DNA from 2 places in the Pseudoduganella lutea genome. Region 2 is predicted to be linked to the other one. Evidence: predicted binding sites of a transcription regulator. Region 2 holds the regulator's gene; the other holds the start of a gene.

Region 1 (8,291 bases), 850 kb from region 2:
GGTTCGGCAAGGCGGCCGAGCAGGGCGATGCCGGCGCGCAGAACAACCTGGGCATGATGTACGACACGGGCAAGGGCGTGCCGCAGGATCATGCCCAGGCGATCGCCTGGTACCGCAAGGCCGCCGGCCAGGGCCATGCCCGCGCGCAGTTCAACCTGGGCCAGCGCTACGAGAGCGGGCAGGGCGTGGCGCGCGACGTGCGGGAAGCGGTCGCCTGGTACCGCAAGGCGGCCGAACAGGGCCACGCGCCGGCACAGTTCAACCTCGCGCTGCGCCATGAGAAAGGCGACGGCGTTCCACAGGACAGCGGCGCGGCTGTGCGCTGGTACCGCGCGGCGGCGGAGCAGGACCATGTCAGTGCACAGTTCAACCTGGCCCTCCTCCACGACAGCGGCCTGGGTGTGCCGCGCGACGAACGGCAGGCATTGGACTGGTACCGGCGTGCCGCGGCGCTGGGCCATGCCGCCGCGCAGGACAACCTGGGCCAGCGCTACGAGGCCGGGCAGGGCGTGTCGCGCGACCTGGCCGAGGCTGCGCACTGGTACCGCAAGGCGGCGGAGCAGGGATTCCCGGCGGCGCAGTACCACCTCGGCCAGCTCTACGACAATGGCGGCGGCATGCCGCGCGACGCCGGCGCGGCGATCGACTGGTACCGCAAGGCCGCCCACCAGGGCCACGTGCGTGCCCAGTTCGACCTTGGCCTGCGCCATGAGACGGGACAGGATGTGCCGCGGGACCTGGCCGAGGCGATGCACTGGTACAGCCGCGCGGCCGAACAGGAATACGCGGCCGCCCAGTACCACCTGGCCCTGCTGCACGACCGCGACGACGGCCCCGCGCCGGACGTGCTGCGGGCCGGCGACTGGTATGGCAAGGCCGCCGAGCAGGGCCACGTGCAGGCCCAGTTCGCACTGGCGCTGCGCCACGACAATGGCCAGGGCGTGCCGCGCGACTTCACGCTTGCTTTCGGCTGGTATCGCCAGGCCGCCTTGCAGGGCCATGCGCGCGCCCAGTTGAACGTGGGCCTGATGTACTTTTCCGGCCAGGGCACCGGCGCCGACATGGCCCAGGCGCTGCAATGGTTCGAGCTCGCCGAACGCAATGGCGAACCCGGCGCCGCACGCTATGCCCGCGAAGCCACCTTGCGTCTGCACGCGTCAAACTCCCCGGCTACCGAGCTCGTATCTTTGGCGCCAGGTTCGGGGACAGAAACTTGGCCATGAACTGCCTGTGTGCATGCCAGGCACCGTGACACGAGCCCGGCAATAAATGTGATGCTCCGTGACAATTGGTGATGAAGTTTTCCATTTCCATGCCGTAATTGATGAGTAGAGGAAATTTCCCTTTCTCATGAATAAAGAATGCCGGCATGGCAATGATCTTGAACACCAACGTGGATTCGCTGTTCGTCCAGCGGGCGCTCGCGCGCTCGACGGCCGACATGAACACGGCGCTGCAGCGCCTGTCCAGCGGGCTGCGGATCAATTCGGCAAAGGACGATTCGGCCGGCCTGGCCATCGCCGACCGCATGTCGGCATCACTGCGCGGGCTCAGCCAGGCAGGCCGCAACCTCAACGACGGTATCTCGGTGGCACAGACCGCCGAGGGGGCGGTTGGCGAGCTCGGCAACAATTACCAGCGCATCCGCGAACTGGCCGTGCAGGCGGCTAACGACACCAACAACGCCAGCGACCGCCAGGCGATCCAGATCGAGGTCAACGCGCTGATCCTGGAAAACCGGCGCATCGTGGCCGACACGCGTTTCAATGGCATCGCACTGCTGGATGGCTCGTTTTCCGGGGCGGTGCAGGCCAGCGACCGCGCGGGCGACACGATCGACTTCGCGATCGGGGCCATGGCCACCCGCGAGGATGCCGACATCGACATGAGCAGCCATGCCGGCGCCACCGAAGCCCTGAAGTTCCTCGATAAAAAACTCGAATTCCTCAACACGCAGCGCGCCAGCCTGGGCGCCATGCAGAACCGCTTCACCTACGCGTACGGCAACGCGATGATGGCGTCCGAAAACCTGGCCGCCGCCCGCTCGCGCATCATGGATACCGATTACGCCGCCGAGGCCTCGAAGCTGACGCGCGCCCAGATCCTGCAGCAGGCCGGCTTCGCGATGCTGGCCCAGGCGAACTCGATGCCGAAGATGATCCTGCAGCTGCTGCGCTGAAGAGGAAAGCGTGAAACGGGCCAGGCCTAGGGCTTGCCGAACTGCCGGTCCAGCCAGTCATACGCATAATCCTGCGCTTCCTTTGGAAATTCGTGGCCACCCGGCCGCACGATCGCCTCGAACCGGTCTGCGGCGCCATGGGCCTGCCATACCTTCGCCATCTTCGCGTAGGCCGCCCGCACCGAGGCGACGGGGAACAGCTTGTCCGTTTCACCCGCGAAGAACAGCGTGGGCTTCGGCGCGGCCAGGCTGGCCACGTCCGGATGATCGAGGTAGCGCAGTAAGCCGGGGTGCATCATCTGGAACGACGACGAGCCGCGCAGCTGGTTGCTGCCCGGGACCATCAGCCCTTCCGTCGTGGCCATCCAGTTCGATGCGATGACGGCCGTGACCGAATCGGACAGCGCACCCACCTGCCAGGCGCGGAAGGCGCCCATCGAGAAGCCCAGCGCCGCCACCCGTTTCGTGTCCACTTCCGGCAGCGATGCAAGGAACTGCGCCGCGCGCGCATCCTCGAGCGCCATATTGCCGGCCATCGAGCTGCCCAGGTTGAAGAAGTTCGAGGCCAGCGCCTGCTGCTGTTCACCCGTCAGCGGGCCACGGTCGCCCCAGCCCACGGCATCCGCGCACAGCACGACATAGCCGCGCGCGGCCAGCGCATCGCCGGGCCAGCGGCCGGAAAAATGCTTGTCGGCCCAGGCCTTCGCCGAAGCGTGCTTCGCCGCGTCGGCCGCATTGTCCATACCAAAAGGCTCGATCATCTTTTCCTTGCCGATGTCGAATTTGCCGCCATGGTCGTGCAGCATCAGCGTGGCCGGATGCTTGCCGGGAGACTTGGGCACCAGCAGCAGCGCGCGCACGCGGCTCATGCCGGTCAGGTTGAACACCACCTGCCGCGCCACATAGCTGCCGCGGTCTTCCTCGGCGATCACCTCCGCCTTGAACGGCGTGTTGTCGGGCTGCTGCAGCGTGGCTTCCCACACCTTGGCGCGGCCCTTCTCACGCCACGCCTTCAAGTCTTTTACTTCCGGCGACCAGGCCATCGGATAGGTCATCTTCGCCTTCAGCGCGGGCGCGAAGATCGGCATGTTGTGTTCAGTGCCAGGGGCTTCGTAATCCTGCGAGTGGGCGGTCAGCGGGAACAGCAGGGCGGCAGCCAGGGCGGCAAAGGGGGCGAAAGGGGCGGTGCGGCGGCGATTGGTCATGCGGTCTCCATGTTGTGCCCCGATTTTGCCATGTATCGGGTGATGGATTCCTTCGCGATGGTGCAAGACGCTGATTGAATGGCGCGGCATGGAGGCCGGATATCCATCCGTACCGTTTCTGGCGCCGATGCAAAAAGACCCTGCAGACCATGAGCCTGCAGGGCCAAAACCGGCACTATTCCGCCGGCGTCCTTGGAAACAAGGTCAGAACTTGTAGTTCACACCGAACAGCACGGTGCGGCCATATTTGGCATATTCCAGCTGGCGATCCTTGCGGTTCGCATAGGTCTCATACGCGGCATTGTTCAGGTTGTTCACCTGCAGCAGCACGCCCAGGCCCTTGTAGCGGCCGTCATCGAACGTGTAGCCCACCTGCGCATCGACCGTTGGCGCATCGTGCACGAAGCGCAGCTGGCGGTCGCCGGCGAAGTTGCCGATCTCGCCCACGTAGTCGGAGCGGCGGCGGCCGCTGACACGCGTCGAGAAGCCCGCCTTTTCATAGTAGAGCGTGATGTTCGAGACATTGCGGGACAGGCCCGGCAGCTGGATCTTGCCGATCGCGGAATTGACTTCCTTGATGTCGATGCCGCTTTCCGTGTACGAGGTGCTGGCCAGCGCGCCAAAGCCCTCCAGCGCCGGTGCCAGCAGCTCCAGCGGAACCGATACCGTCAGTTCGGCACCCTTCAGGATGCCGCCATCGCCGTTGTACGACGTGGTGTATTGCCCGAAGTTGGAAATCGCATTCGTGCCGGGCGTGAATTGCGAGAAGTCGCGTGTTTCCGAGAAGGTGTAGATATACGTGTCCAGCTTCTTGTAGAAACCGGCCAACGCGATGTAGCCCTTCTTGCCAAAGTACTTTTCATATGAAACGTCGAATGCCTTGGCGCGCCATGGATCGAGCTTGCTGTTGCCGCCGCTGCCGTTCGGCAACCGGGTACCGCTGGCAACGCTGAAATTGAAGCCCGCGTTGAGCTGGTCCACGCGGGGGCGGGCGATCTGCTTCGCCAGCGAGAAGCGCAAGGTCTGGCTGTCGTCCAGGCCGATGGCCAGGTTCATGCTCGGCAGCACGTCGGTGTACTTCTTGCCACTCTCGATCGGGTGGGCCACGCCAGCCGCATCGGCGTACAGCGATTCCGACGACTGGTCGGTGCGGATGATCTGCGCGCCGATATTGCCGCGCACAGAATAGCCGCCGATCTCGCTGTCGATATTGGCGCGGGCGAAGGCTGTCGTGATTTTTTCCGTGACGTCCCACGCGCGGCTGATCGTGCCGGCATTGTTTGCCAGGCTGTAGTTGATCGGGTCGAAGTACCTGGCGATCACCGCCGGCACGTTCCAGGATGGCACGATGCCGGCGCCGGCAAATCCCAGGTCGACCGGTGCATACAGCAGGTCGCTGGAAATCGTCGGCGTGCCTTTCGCGAACAGCTGGCCTTCGGGCTGGCGCTTGGTCTTGGTGCGGTCGCTGTGGTTGACGCCGACGTCGAAGCCGGCGAGGTAGTTTTCGATGGCCGCCGGCGCCGGCAGGTTTGCCGCCACCTTCAGGCTCGCCAGCCTGTCTTTCAAGTGCGGCGAGTAGGTCTTGCCATAGCCATAGATCGAATTGCCCGTATGCAGGGTGGCCGGATTGCTGTAGTCGAGCTGGCCGGACAGGTGTGCGAAGTGGCCGGTCTGCCAGCCAACCGTCATTAGCGGGTCGTTGAATGCGCCACCGCTGGCGGTCTGCAATTGCAGGTTGTTCTCCAGGTAGGTCTCGTCGCGCTTGGCCTGCGAATAGTTGGCATCCACGACCAGCGACCAGTCGCCGAAATTGAACCGGTTCGCCCAGCCGGCGGTGCGGATCTGGTCTTCACGGTGGTTGTGCTGGCCGCGCACCAGCGGATACGCGCCCGTGGCGGTACCGCCGATCAGCGTGCCGTCGACGATATTGGTCGAGCTGTAGTTGAAGCCGAGCGGGTTGTTGCTGCCGTTGTAGCCGCCCAGGTTGACTTCGAACTGGTTGTTCGTGTCGACCTGCTTGAAGTTCGACGCGAAGACATCGAGGGTACTGGTCCACATGCGGCTCGGGCGATATTCCAGCACGCCGATCACGCCGGTGCGGGTCAGCCGGCCGCTCTTCGCCAGTGCCTTCACCCCGGCCGTCACATAGGTTCCGGCCGGCACGCCGGAAATGCGGGTCTGGTCGAACGGTTCGTAGGTGCCGGTTTCATTGTCCAGGATCGGCGATTCCATGTTCGCCACGCCCAGTGCCATGCCGATGGTGCGGTTGGCGAACTGGTCGATGTAGCTGGCGCTCACGCGGTGGCCGTGGTCCTTGGCATTGGCGATCTTGCCCAGCGAGTTCTTCTCGCCCCGCACGTTGAACGAGATGGTGCGCCCGGGGAACGACAGGGGCCGCACGGTCTGCATGTCGATGGTGCCGGACAGGCCCTGGCCCACGAGGCCCGCATCCGGTGTCTTGTGCACGGTGACCGCGCTCAGCAGCTCGGAGGGGTACTGGTCGAATTCCACGCTGCGGTTGTCGCCCGTGCTCACCTGCTCGCGGCCGTTCAGCAGCGTGGTGGCGAAGTCGGGCGACAACCCGCGCACGCTGATCACTTGTGCCCGCCCGGCCACGCGTTGGGCGGCCAGGCCGGGCAGCCGCGCGATGGATTCCGCGATGCTCGTGTCGGGCAGCTTGCCGATGTCTTCGGCGGAAATCGATTCCACGATCGACGTGGCGTCCTTCTTCACGGAGATGGCGTCTTCGATGCCACGGCGGATGCCGGATACCGTCACCTGGGCGATGCCGCCTTGCGCCGTACTCGTGGTGCTGGCGGCAGGATTCGGCGCATCGGCCGTGCTCTGGGCCATTGCCGGGGCGCCCAGTACCGACAGCAACACCGCGCAGGCGGTAGCGATGGGATGCAACGGGAAGGATGACTGCGAACTGCGTGGAAATGCCTGGACGTGCATTGTTGTCTCCATGGTTTGCGAAAGTGCTGGCTTGGCCACGCTCATCGACGTTTTGGCCTTTTTGTATTAAAACTAGATATCAATTTCGAAGAACTTTAGCAAAAATACATTGCCTGCATAGAGCAAGGCCAGAAGATTTAGCACGAAATCGCCAGATGGTTGTATCTACACTACAGTAATGCGACGTCGAATGTACTTCGGCTACATGCTCGGCAGTGTCGGTCGCTGCAGCGCTGTTGATGAGTGTCGAGCCCGTGTCCACCTTGGGGCACCTTGGGGTCAACCCTCGAAACGGACACGAACTGAGCTGTAGTGCTGTCCGTTAATGCCGAGCTCGTGTCCGAAAACGGGCTTGACCCCATGGTGGACACGAGCCCGACCAGGAATGAAGGTCGCATCAGCCTGGTGACTTGCAAAGTGCAGGTAATTCGGCGTTCCCGGTGCGCCATCAAGGGACATGTCGATACAGCGTCGAATACTGGATTCCTTTGCGAAATTGCAATACGATGGCCCAGCTTTCGCCTTGTGACGAAAGCGCCCGGGTAGCCAATAAAAGACCAAGGAGTCCTCGATGTCCCGCCGTTTCGTATCCACCGCCGTTCCCGTACTGTGTCTGTCGTTGCTGGCGTCTTCCGCCTGGGCGCAGACCGAGCCGCCGCAGCCGGCCGCCGCCATCGAAGCCACTAGCGAGGTCGCCACCGAAGCTGCGCCGGAGCAGATCCTCGTGGTGGGGCAACGGCCCGGCCCCGGTCTGTGGAAGGTGTCCAGGGGCGACCATGTGCTGTGGGTATTCGGTACCTATGGCCCCCTGCCGAAAGGCATGGAATGGCGCTCGCAGCGCGTGGAATCGATCATCGCCCAGTCGGAGGAATTCATCGCTGAGCCCTCTGCGCAACTGGGCGTGGGCTGGCTGCGCGGCCTGACCGTACTGCCGTTCATGATCGGCATGGAAAATAACCCGGAGGACAAGGTGCTGAGCGACCTCGTACCGCCGGAAACGCACGAGCGCTGGCTGGCACTGCGCAAGAAATACCTGGAGGATGACGACGGCTTCGAGCGCAAGCGCCCGCTGTTCGCGGCCCAGGCACTGTCGGCCAAGGCGACCGACGCGGCGGGGCTGTCGAGGAAGAAGGACCTGAGCGACAAGCTGACGCAGATCGCCAAGCAGAACAAGGTCAAGATCACGTCCACCCATGTCGACATGCGCGTGGACAGCCCGGTCAAGGCCGTGCGCGAATTCAAGAAGACGCCGCTGCAGGACGTGGCCTGCTTCACGAAAACGATCGACCGCCTGAATACCGATGTGGACGCACTGCGCGTCCGCGCCAATGCCTGGGCGAAGGGCGATATCGAAGCGATCAACGCGCTCGATTTCTCGGAGCAGGAAGCGGCTTGCCTGGACGCGGTACAGAACAACAAGATCATGCAGGAACAGGGCTTCGGCAACATCGACACGAAGATGCGCGCCGCCTGGCTTGGCGCCGCCGAGAAGGCGCTGGTGGCGAACAAGGTCACGTTCGCCGTGCTGCCGATCAAGCTCATTCTTGGCAAGCAGCCCTTGCTGGCGGAGCTGCAGATCAAGGGATATGCGGTGGAGCAGCCGGAGTAAAGGTACAAGATGGCGGGTGTATGCTAAGAGGGGCGCACCCGAGCAGCGGCTTGCGTTAAGCCTGCAATATTGTCAGCGCCCATCAATCGCGCGTAGAATGCGAGGCACGCGGGTGTAGCTCAATGGTAGAGCAGGAGCTTCCCAAGCTTAAGACGAGGGTTCGATCCCCTTCACCCGCTCCAGATTCCCGGTTGTAGTCGGTACGCAGAAAATTCGCAGCAGGTTTGCAGCCAATCCGCAGCCAATTCGCAGCCAGTCCCGTCACGGGCCAGCCATCCAAAGCCTCTCCCGCACAGCCGCATGTCCCCCCGCGTATTTGTCCAACTGCTGCTCTCCCTGCTGT
Region 2 (8,291 bases):
CCGATTGCGAGGCGGCCAAGTCGGTCTTCAGCGACTCCAGCGTGTCGTTCAGCTTGTTGACGCCGGTGACCGTGTTCAATTGGGCCAGCTGGCTCGTGACTTGCGCGTTGTCGAGCGGGTTCAGCGGATCCTGGTTCTTCAGCTGCGTGATCAGCAGCGTCATGAACTTGTCCTGCTCGGCCGAGATCTCGTTGCCGGCGCCGGCCTTCTTGTTCATCGAGTCCATCAGGGACTGCGACACGGCATTCGTGGAAGTGGGGGTGGCAATGACGGCCATGGTGATCTTTCCGGTTATTGACCGATGGTCAGGGTTTTCAGCAGCATGCTTTTCGCCGCGTTCATCGTTTCGACATTGTTCTGGTAAGAGCGCGACGCGGACAGCATGTTGACCATTTCATCGACGACGTTCACGTTCGGCATCGTCACATAGCCGTTCTCGTCGGCCAGGGGGCTTTTCGGGTCATACACCTGCCGCATCGGCGACGGATCCTCGATCACCTGCTGCACCTTGACGCCGGTCGAGGCATTGTTGGCCGACGGCGTGGCTTCGAACACCACCTGCTTGGCCCGGTAGGCCTCGCCGTTGGCGCTGGTGGCGCTGTCGGCGTTGGCCAGGTTGCTGGCGACCACGTTCAGGCGCTGCGACTGCGCGCTCATGGCCGAACCGGAAACATTAAAAATGCTGAACAACGACATGGCAATCCTCCTCTTACTGGCCCTGGATGGCCGTCATCAGGCCCTTGATCTGGCTGTTGATGAACGTGACGCCCGCTTCGTAGCGCAGCCCGTTGTCGGCGAACTGGTTGCGTTCGACGTCCATCTCCACCGTGTTGCCGTCGACGGCGCCCTGCACGATGCCGCGGTACAGCAGCGGCGTACCGTCCGCGAGCGTGCTGCCATCCGGCGCCGGGGTCGGGAAGTGGCGCGCCGCCGTGGTGGCCAGCGTGCCGGTCGCGGCCGTATTATTCAGCGCGTTCTGCAGCGCGCTGTTGAAGTCGATGTCGCGCGCCTTGTAGTTGGGCGTGTCGGCATTGGCAATGTTCGATGCCAGCACGCTCTGGCGCGTGGAACGCAGGTTCAGTGCGAGTTCGTTGAAGCGCAGGTGATTGTCGAGTTTTCCCAGCATGACGGTATCCTTCCATCGGTGACAGGATCCATCTTACGGATGCTCCACGGCAAATGATCGGGCAATAAGCACGGACTTTGCCACGCTGTTCGCGGCTTTCGGCGCGGCCCGCGCGCGTAAGATGGCAGGCGTTGATCCATACTTTTCACGCATCACTCTTCACGGCGCCGCCCATGAAAACGCTGACCCTTGCCATTGCTTCACTCTCGCTGGCCACGAGCGCCGCGCACGCCGCCACGAGCATGGACCCGGCCACCTTGCGCCGCACGGTCGATGCTTACCTGCAGGTGCAGAGCGCCGGCCTGCCGGGCAAGGTGACGGTCACGGTCGGCAATGTCGATACGCGAATGAACCTCGCGCACTGCCCTGCCCCCGAAGCGTTCCTGATGCCCGGCGGCAAAGCCTGGGGCAAGACGACGGTGGGCGTGCGCTGTGCGGCACCGGCGCAATGGACGGTGTATATTCAGGCGAACGTTTCGGTACTGGGCAATTACATCGCCGCGGCCACGCCGCTGTCGCAGGGTCAGCCGATCCTGGAAACGCAACTGGTCACCCAACAGGGCGACTTGACGACATTGCCGGCAAGCATCGCCACCGACAAGGCGCAGGTCATCGGCCGCAGCACGAATGTTTCCATTTCGGCAGGCACGCCGCTGCGGCTCGATACACTGCGCAGCCAGCCAGTGGTGCTGAACGGCCAGATGGTCAGGCTTGTCACGGCCGGTTCGGGGTTCCGTATCACGGCCGAGGGCAAGGCGATCGCCAACGCGGCGGAGGGGCAAGTGGTCCAGGTGCGCACCTCGGGTGGCCGGAGCGTGAGCGGGATTGCCCGCGCGGGTGGCCAGGTTGAGGTTGCATTCTAAAAAGATTCGACTTTGGCCGCTAAAGTTTGCAATGCGCCAGCCGTTAAGAACTCGTACACCGGAGTAAAAGCTCGGAGTCAAAGCTCCTACCAGACGAGGAAGATGCTGTGAAAATCAACGATTCAGTAAAAAACGCGGGTGTGCCGGCGGCGTCCACGCCAACCACGAGCAATGCCCGCAACGCCGAGAAAGCGGCGGAAACGGCGTCCACGCAAGCGAATTCGGATAGCGTCAAGCTGTCGGCGCAAGGGCAGGCCATGGCCACCAACAGCAACAGCGGCGTATTCGACACGAAAAAAGTGGAACGTATCAAGCTGGCCATCGCCGATGGCCAGTTCCAGGTCAATTCCGAGAAAGTCGCGGATGGCCTGCTGGATACGGTCAAGGACCTGCTGCACTCCCGGCAACGGTAGTCGACGGTCGTTAACATTCATCACAAGGCAAAGCCATGCATGACGGTGCCCCGATCCAGAAGCTGCGCGAAGAGCAGTGCCTGATCACTGAACTGCTCGACATCCTGAAGGACGAGCAGCAGTCGCTGGTGGCCGCCGACATCGACAGGCTGTCCGCGCTGACGCCGCGCAAATCCGAGGTGCTGACGCATATGGGTGTCCTGGCCAGGGAGCGCCACGACGCGCTGGGCCAGGCCGGATGCGAAGCGCGCGAAGCCGGCATGGAAACATGGCTCTGCGCCCACGGCACGCCGGACGACCGGGCGCTGTGGAATACATTGCTCGCGCAAACGCGCGAAGCCAAGGAATTGAACCGCCTGAACGGCATGCTGATCAACAAGCAGCTGTCGCACACCCAGGGCGCCCTGCAGGCGCTGCGCCCGCCCAGCCCCGCCGGCAATGTCTATGGTCCAAGCGGCCTGACCGCCACCAGCACCACCGTCTCGCGCGGCTTCCTCGCCGGCTGAGCAGCCAAAATCCGGAACATGCGTACCAACCGTGCCAACTGAAAGCAGTTGGCGCGCGAACACCGGTGTCTGACACCTTTTCTGGGTGAATCTTCCAGAAAAGGTGTCAGACACCGGTTCTCCACTGCCAACGATTCCTATTGCGGCGTGGGGCCGGTCGGGATTTCCATTTCCGGATCCGGCACCGCCGACAGGATCGTGACCGCCACGCGCCGGTTGCGGGCGCGGCCGACCGGGTCGTCGTTCGGCGCCACCGGGTGGTTCGAGGCATGGCCGACGGCAGTCAGCCGCTCGGGGGCGACGCCGGATTCGATGAACAGCCGGACCACAGTAGCGGCGCGCATCGACGACAACTCCCAGTTCGACGGATAGATGTTGCGCACCGGCTGGTCGTCGGTATGCCCTTCGACCTGCACCGCGTGCGGGTCGTTCTTCAGCAGCGACGCCACGGCGGTCAGCGCCTCGCGCGATTCGTTCGTGAGCTGCGCTTCGGCCGGGTCGAACAGCACGCTGGCATTGATTTCGACGGACACGCCGCGGCTGTTCTGCGTGACGCGTACCTTGCCCTCCTTTACCAGCGGGGCCATCGTCGATTGCAGGTCCTGCGCGAGCTTGGTCATCGAGGCGCGCTCCTGGCGCATCATTTCCTGGCGCTTCTTCAGGTTCGGATTCGGGATCGGCTGGTTCAGCACTTCGGTATTGGGTTTGACGTTGGCGCCCTGCCCGCCCAATGCATCGCCCAGCGCATCGGAAAAGATCCGGTACTTGCCGATGTTGACCGACGAGATCGCATACATCACCACGAAGAACGCAAACAGCAGCGTGATGAAATCGGAATACGAGATCAGCCAGCGTTCGTGGTTTTCCGGTTCCTCGTCGAACGGGCGGCGCGCGCGGCGGTACTGGAAGCTCATCGCGGTGTGTCCTAATAATCCTGCATCAGCGTGGCGATGCGCTCGTCCATGATGCGGGAGAAATCGCCGCTGGCGATGTCGTGGAAGACGGCGGCGGCGATTTCCTGCTGGTGCACCTGGGCGATGACGATGTTCTTGAGCTTGTTGGCGACCGGGTAGAAGAACAGGTTCGCCAGCCCCACGCCATAGATCGTGGAAACGAAGGCCACGGCGATGCCGGGCCCGAGCCGGGAGGGGTCGGTGAGGTTTTCCATCACGTGGATGAGGCCCAGCACGGCGCCCAGGATACCGATCGTGGGCGAGTAGCCGGCGGCCGATTCCCAGATGCGCACGGCCTGCCGCTCCGCCGTTTCAAACGCCGTGATCTCCGTGTCGAGCAGCTGGCGCAGCTTGTCGGGGTTGATGCCGTCGATCACCATGCGCAAGCCCTTGGCCAGGAAGACATTGCGCGCACCGGCCATGTGGCGTTCCAGCGCCAGCGGGCCTTCGCGGCGGATGGTCTGGTTCCAGGCCTGGATGTCGCGCGCGAGCAGGATGCGGCTGTCCTTCGGGGGGCGGAATACCCAACGCAGCATGAGGACGCCGCGCCGCAGCGTGGCGGGCCGGGTCTGCAGCAGCACGGCGCCGAACGTGCCGACGACCACGATCGCAAACGCGGCGGGCTGGACCAGCGACGACGGATTGCCGCCCTCCAGTGCCATGCCCACCACCAGGCCGGCCAGCGCCAGCAGCAGACCCGCTACGCTGGACCAGTCCATGCCTGCTCTCGCAACGTGGCGCGCAGCCGGGATACCGCCTGGGTATGCAGCTGCGACACGCGTGATTCGGAGACGCCCATGACGGCGCCGATTTCCTTCAGGTTCAGTTCTTCTTCGTAATACAGGCCCATCAGCAGCTTTTCACGCGGCGGCAAGGCATCGATCGCGTTGATGACGGCCTGGCGGAACCCGGTGTCCATCAGCGAGCGCAACGGATCGGCTTCGTCGTCCTGCGCATAGCGCTCGAGGAAGCTGTCGCTGCCGTCCTCGTTCTTGAAATCCTCGTAGTACAGCAGCTGGTGACCGCCGCCCTCGCCCAGCATTTCCTGGTAAGCCTCGAGCGAGAGCTTGAGCGATTGGGCCACTTCGGATTCGGCGGGCGGACGGCCCAGCTTTTGCTGCAGCACGGCCATGGCGTTTTCGATCTTGCGCATGTCCTGCCGCAGCGTGCGGGGCATCCAGTCGCTGCTGCGCAATTCGTCGAGCATGGCCCCGCGGATGCGCATCACCGCATAGGTTTCAAACTGGGCACCGTGCGTTTCTTCGTAGCGGTTGATCGCGTCGAGCAGGCCGATCATGCCCGCCTGTACCAGGTCATCCACTTCCACGCTGGGCGGCAATTTTGCCTTCATGTGGTGGGCAAGGCGCTTCACGAGGGGCATGTGCTCCGTCAGCAGCGAATCCTTGTTCACCTTCCCTTTGACCGTGTACATATATTTCTATTCTTGTTCAGTGCTGCATAGGGTGGCCGCTCCCCGCAAAATGCGACGGCGCGGCCAGCGCGAACCGCCCCGCCAGTTGACGAAACGCGACCGAGGCACCCGCCAGCGGAAACGCGTCCACCACGGCGCGACCCAGGCGCGCCGCGCGGTGCAGGTATTCATCGGCCGGCACCGAGCCCATCGACACGAGATTCACGGCTAGGTAACGGCTTGCCGCCTGTGCCATATTATCGTAAACGACCCGCGCCTCCCGTTCGGACGCACCGGTGACGACGATGCCGAACGGGCGCCGGCCCAGCTCGTGGTTAAGGCGCTTGATCATCATGTAGGCATTCGTGATCGACGTGGCGCTGTTCGATACCTGCACCACGATTTCCGAGCTGGCCATGACCGGCACCGGGAATGCCTCGCCGTCGAACTCGCCATCGACGAGGACGATGCCGGCCTGCGCGGCCAGCACGTCGAACGCCTTGGCCAGGCGGCGTGCTTCCGGGGGGCCGTTGCGGGGTTCGCCGCGCGTCATCGACACCACGTTGAAGCCCTGCGGCACTTCATGGATGACTTCGTTCAGCGCGCATTCCTGGCGCGCCACGTTCAACAGGCTGGCCCCGTTGTCGATGCCCAGGCGCGAGGCCACGCCATGCGCGCTGGCGCACGCATCGACCAGCACCACGTCGTTGCCGGCACGCGCCAGCGAGGCCCCCAGGTTGACGAGCATGGCGCCCTTGTCGTCCTGCGGCGTGGCGGACAGGAACGTGACGATGCGGGGCCGCGGCGGCCCCGCCAGCATCCGCCGCAGTCCTTCCGCCTGATCGAAATTGAAGTTAGCCAAGGTGTACCTCGCGCAGTCCATCGTTGCCGGCGGCCGCCATCAGCATCGGCAGCTCGCCATCGGTATATTCGGACACATCCTTCTTCAGCCGGAATGCCCGCTCCACGAGCTCGGCCGGCTGGGCCAGGTGCAGGTCTTCCGGCACGCGCTGGCCATTCGACACATAGAACAGTTGCAGCTTCTGGCGGATGACGACGTCGAGCACATTGCCCAGCGACGCCGCCTCGTCCAGCTTCGTGATGATGCCGCCGGCCAGGCCGCTGCCCTGGTAGGCGCGCACGACTTCGGTCAGCGTTTCCTGCGTGGACGTGGCGTTCAGGCACAGCAGCCGTTTGACGTCGACATCGGTGCCCTGCAGCATTGCCACCTGCTCGGTGACCATCTGGTCGCGCTGGCTGACGCCGACCGTGTCGATCAGCACCGTGTGCTTGTTGCGCAGCTCTTTCAGTGCGATCCGCAAGTCGGCCTCATCCTTGACGGAATGTACCATCACGCCAAGGATCTTGCCGTAAATGCGCAGTTGTTCGTGCGCGCCGATACGATAGGCATCGGTGGTGATGAGCGCCAGCTTTTCCGGGCCATGGCGCATCACGCAGCGGGCCGCCAGCTTGGCCGTGCTGGTGGTCTTGCCGACGCCGGTGGGGCCCACCAGTGCGAACACCCCGCCGCGCTCGATCAGCGCATCCTCATTGGCCATCGCTCCCACATTACGCGCCAGCACGGTGCGGATCCAGCGCGACGCTTCGTCGGCACCGCGGCCGGCCGGCAGCTTGTCGAGCAGGCGGCGCGCCAGCGTCGTGGAAAAGCCCGCCGCCAGCAATTCGCGCAGCACGGCCGCCTTGTGCGGCTCGCGCTGCTGCGTATTGCCCCACGACAGTTCGGCCAGCTGGGTTTCCATCATGCCGCGCATGGCGCGCAGCTCGCTCATCATGCCGTGCATCTCGGCGGCCGCGTTGGCCTTGGCGGAATTCACCGCCTCGGCCACCAGCGCCGTGATACCGGCCATGTCCACCGCGGGCTGCGCCGATGGCATCGGCTGCATCGCTTGCGGCGCGGACTGCATCGCCTGCGCGAACGGCGCGCGCGGCACCGGTGCCGCGGCCATCGCCGGGCGGGCGGCCATCATCGGCTCGGGCGCGGCCGGGCGCGCCGGCGGTGCCATGGGGCGCTGCATCGGCGGCGCCTGCGGGCGTGCCATATGCGCCGCATGGCCGTCGTCCAGGTCCAGGTGGGGCGCGCCGGGCGGCGCATCGTCGACGGGACTGGCCAGCGAAGCGGCATCGTCATTGGCCAATGCCAGGATCTCCACCACGCCATCCATCGGGCGATTCGACAGGATCACCGCATCCGGCCCCAGCGCCTCGCGCACCTTCCGCAGCGCCTCACGCGACGTGGGCGCGGTAAATTTCTTGACGTTCATTGCTGCTCCTGTTCGCCATGCACAGAGATTTTCTCGATGGTGAAATTATTGACGATGCCGCAGAGTAAGCATCATTTGAACAGGCGGGGAAAAGGGGGGTATTTCAAGAATCGCGCTAAGGCCGGGCCCGTGTCCACCATGGGGTCAACCCCATTTGTGGACACGAACTCGGCCTTGGCTGAGCGTGCTCAGGCTGAGCTCGTGTCCGATTTCGGGGTTGACCCCATGGTGGACACGGGCTGGACAGTAGTCACGATGTCAGGTATTGCCGACCAGAGCGGTTACGCGGATCGTCTTCGATTCCGGAATTTCCGCATGCGACAGCACTTTCAGCTGCGGCAGCGCGCGGCGCAGGAAGCGCGACAGCAGCGGCCGCAGCGGGCCCGGCACCAGCAGCACCGGGTTGACGCCCAATGCCTCCTGCTGGGCCGACGCTTGCGCCGCTTGCTGGGCGATCGTGTCGGCCAGGCCCGGCTCGATGCCCGCGCCATCGGCGCCGCCCTGCGCCAGCGCCTGCATCAGCAGCCGTTCGAGGCGGTTATCGAGCGTCATCACGGACAGTTCGCCATTGCCCGGGAACAGTTGCTGGACGATCGCCCGGCCCAGCGCGATGCGCACCAGCGATGTCAGCTCGTTCGGATCCTGCGTGTGCACGGTATGTTCGGCCAGCGCCTCGATGATGGTGCGCATGTCGCGGATGTGCACGCCCTCGGCCAGCAGGTTCTGCAGCACTTTCT

What was found. The regulator FliA, encoded in region 2, starts transcription of late flagellar genes. The targets are predictions, from matches to a motif close to CTAAAGTTTNNNNNNNNNNNGCCGNTA.
Region 1: the regulator FliA is predicted to act here: its motif matches at 1,295-1,321, upstream of EWM63_RS15370 (flagellin N-terminal helical domain-containing protein).

What each region holds. Positions count from the first base shown of each region.
Region 1 covers NZ_CP035913.1:3,632,283-3,640,573, forward strand. Annotated here, with positions in the region: gene EWM63_RS15365 (tetratricopeptide repeat protein) at 1-1,223, shown strand, start outside; gene EWM63_RS15370 (flagellin N-terminal helical domain-containing protein) at 1,370-2,179, shown strand; gene EWM63_RS15375 (dienelactone hydrolase family protein) at 2,206-3,384, opposite strand; gene EWM63_RS15380 (TonB-dependent receptor) at 3,589-6,339, opposite strand; gene EWM63_RS15385 (TraB/GumN family protein) at 6,911-7,948, shown strand; tRNA gene EWM63_RS15390 (tRNA-Gly) at 8,057-8,130, shown strand; gene EWM63_RS15395 (hypothetical protein) at 8,249-8,291, shown strand, end outside.
Region 2 covers NZ_CP035913.1:4,477,816-4,486,106, reverse strand. Annotated here, with positions in the region: gene EWM63_RS19035 (flagellar hook assembly protein FlgD) at 1-277, opposite strand, end outside; gene flgC (flagellar basal body rod protein FlgC) at 292-696, opposite strand; gene flgB (flagellar basal body rod protein FlgB) at 710-1,126, opposite strand; gene flgA (flagellar basal body P-ring formation chaperone FlgA) at 1,300-1,989, shown strand; gene flgM (flagellar biosynthesis anti-sigma factor FlgM) at 2,097-2,402, shown strand; gene EWM63_RS19010 (flagella synthesis protein FlgN) at 2,438-2,908, shown strand; gene motD (flagellar motor protein MotD) at 3,046-3,822, opposite strand; gene EWM63_RS19000 (flagellar motor protein) at 3,834-4,580, opposite strand; gene EWM63_RS18995 (RNA polymerase sigma factor FliA) at 4,562-5,293, opposite strand; gene EWM63_RS18990 (MinD/ParA family ATP-binding protein) at 5,310-6,134, opposite strand; gene flhF (flagellar biosynthesis GTPase FlhF) at 6,127-7,554, opposite strand; gene flhA (flagellar biosynthesis protein FlhA) at 7,813-8,291, opposite strand, start outside.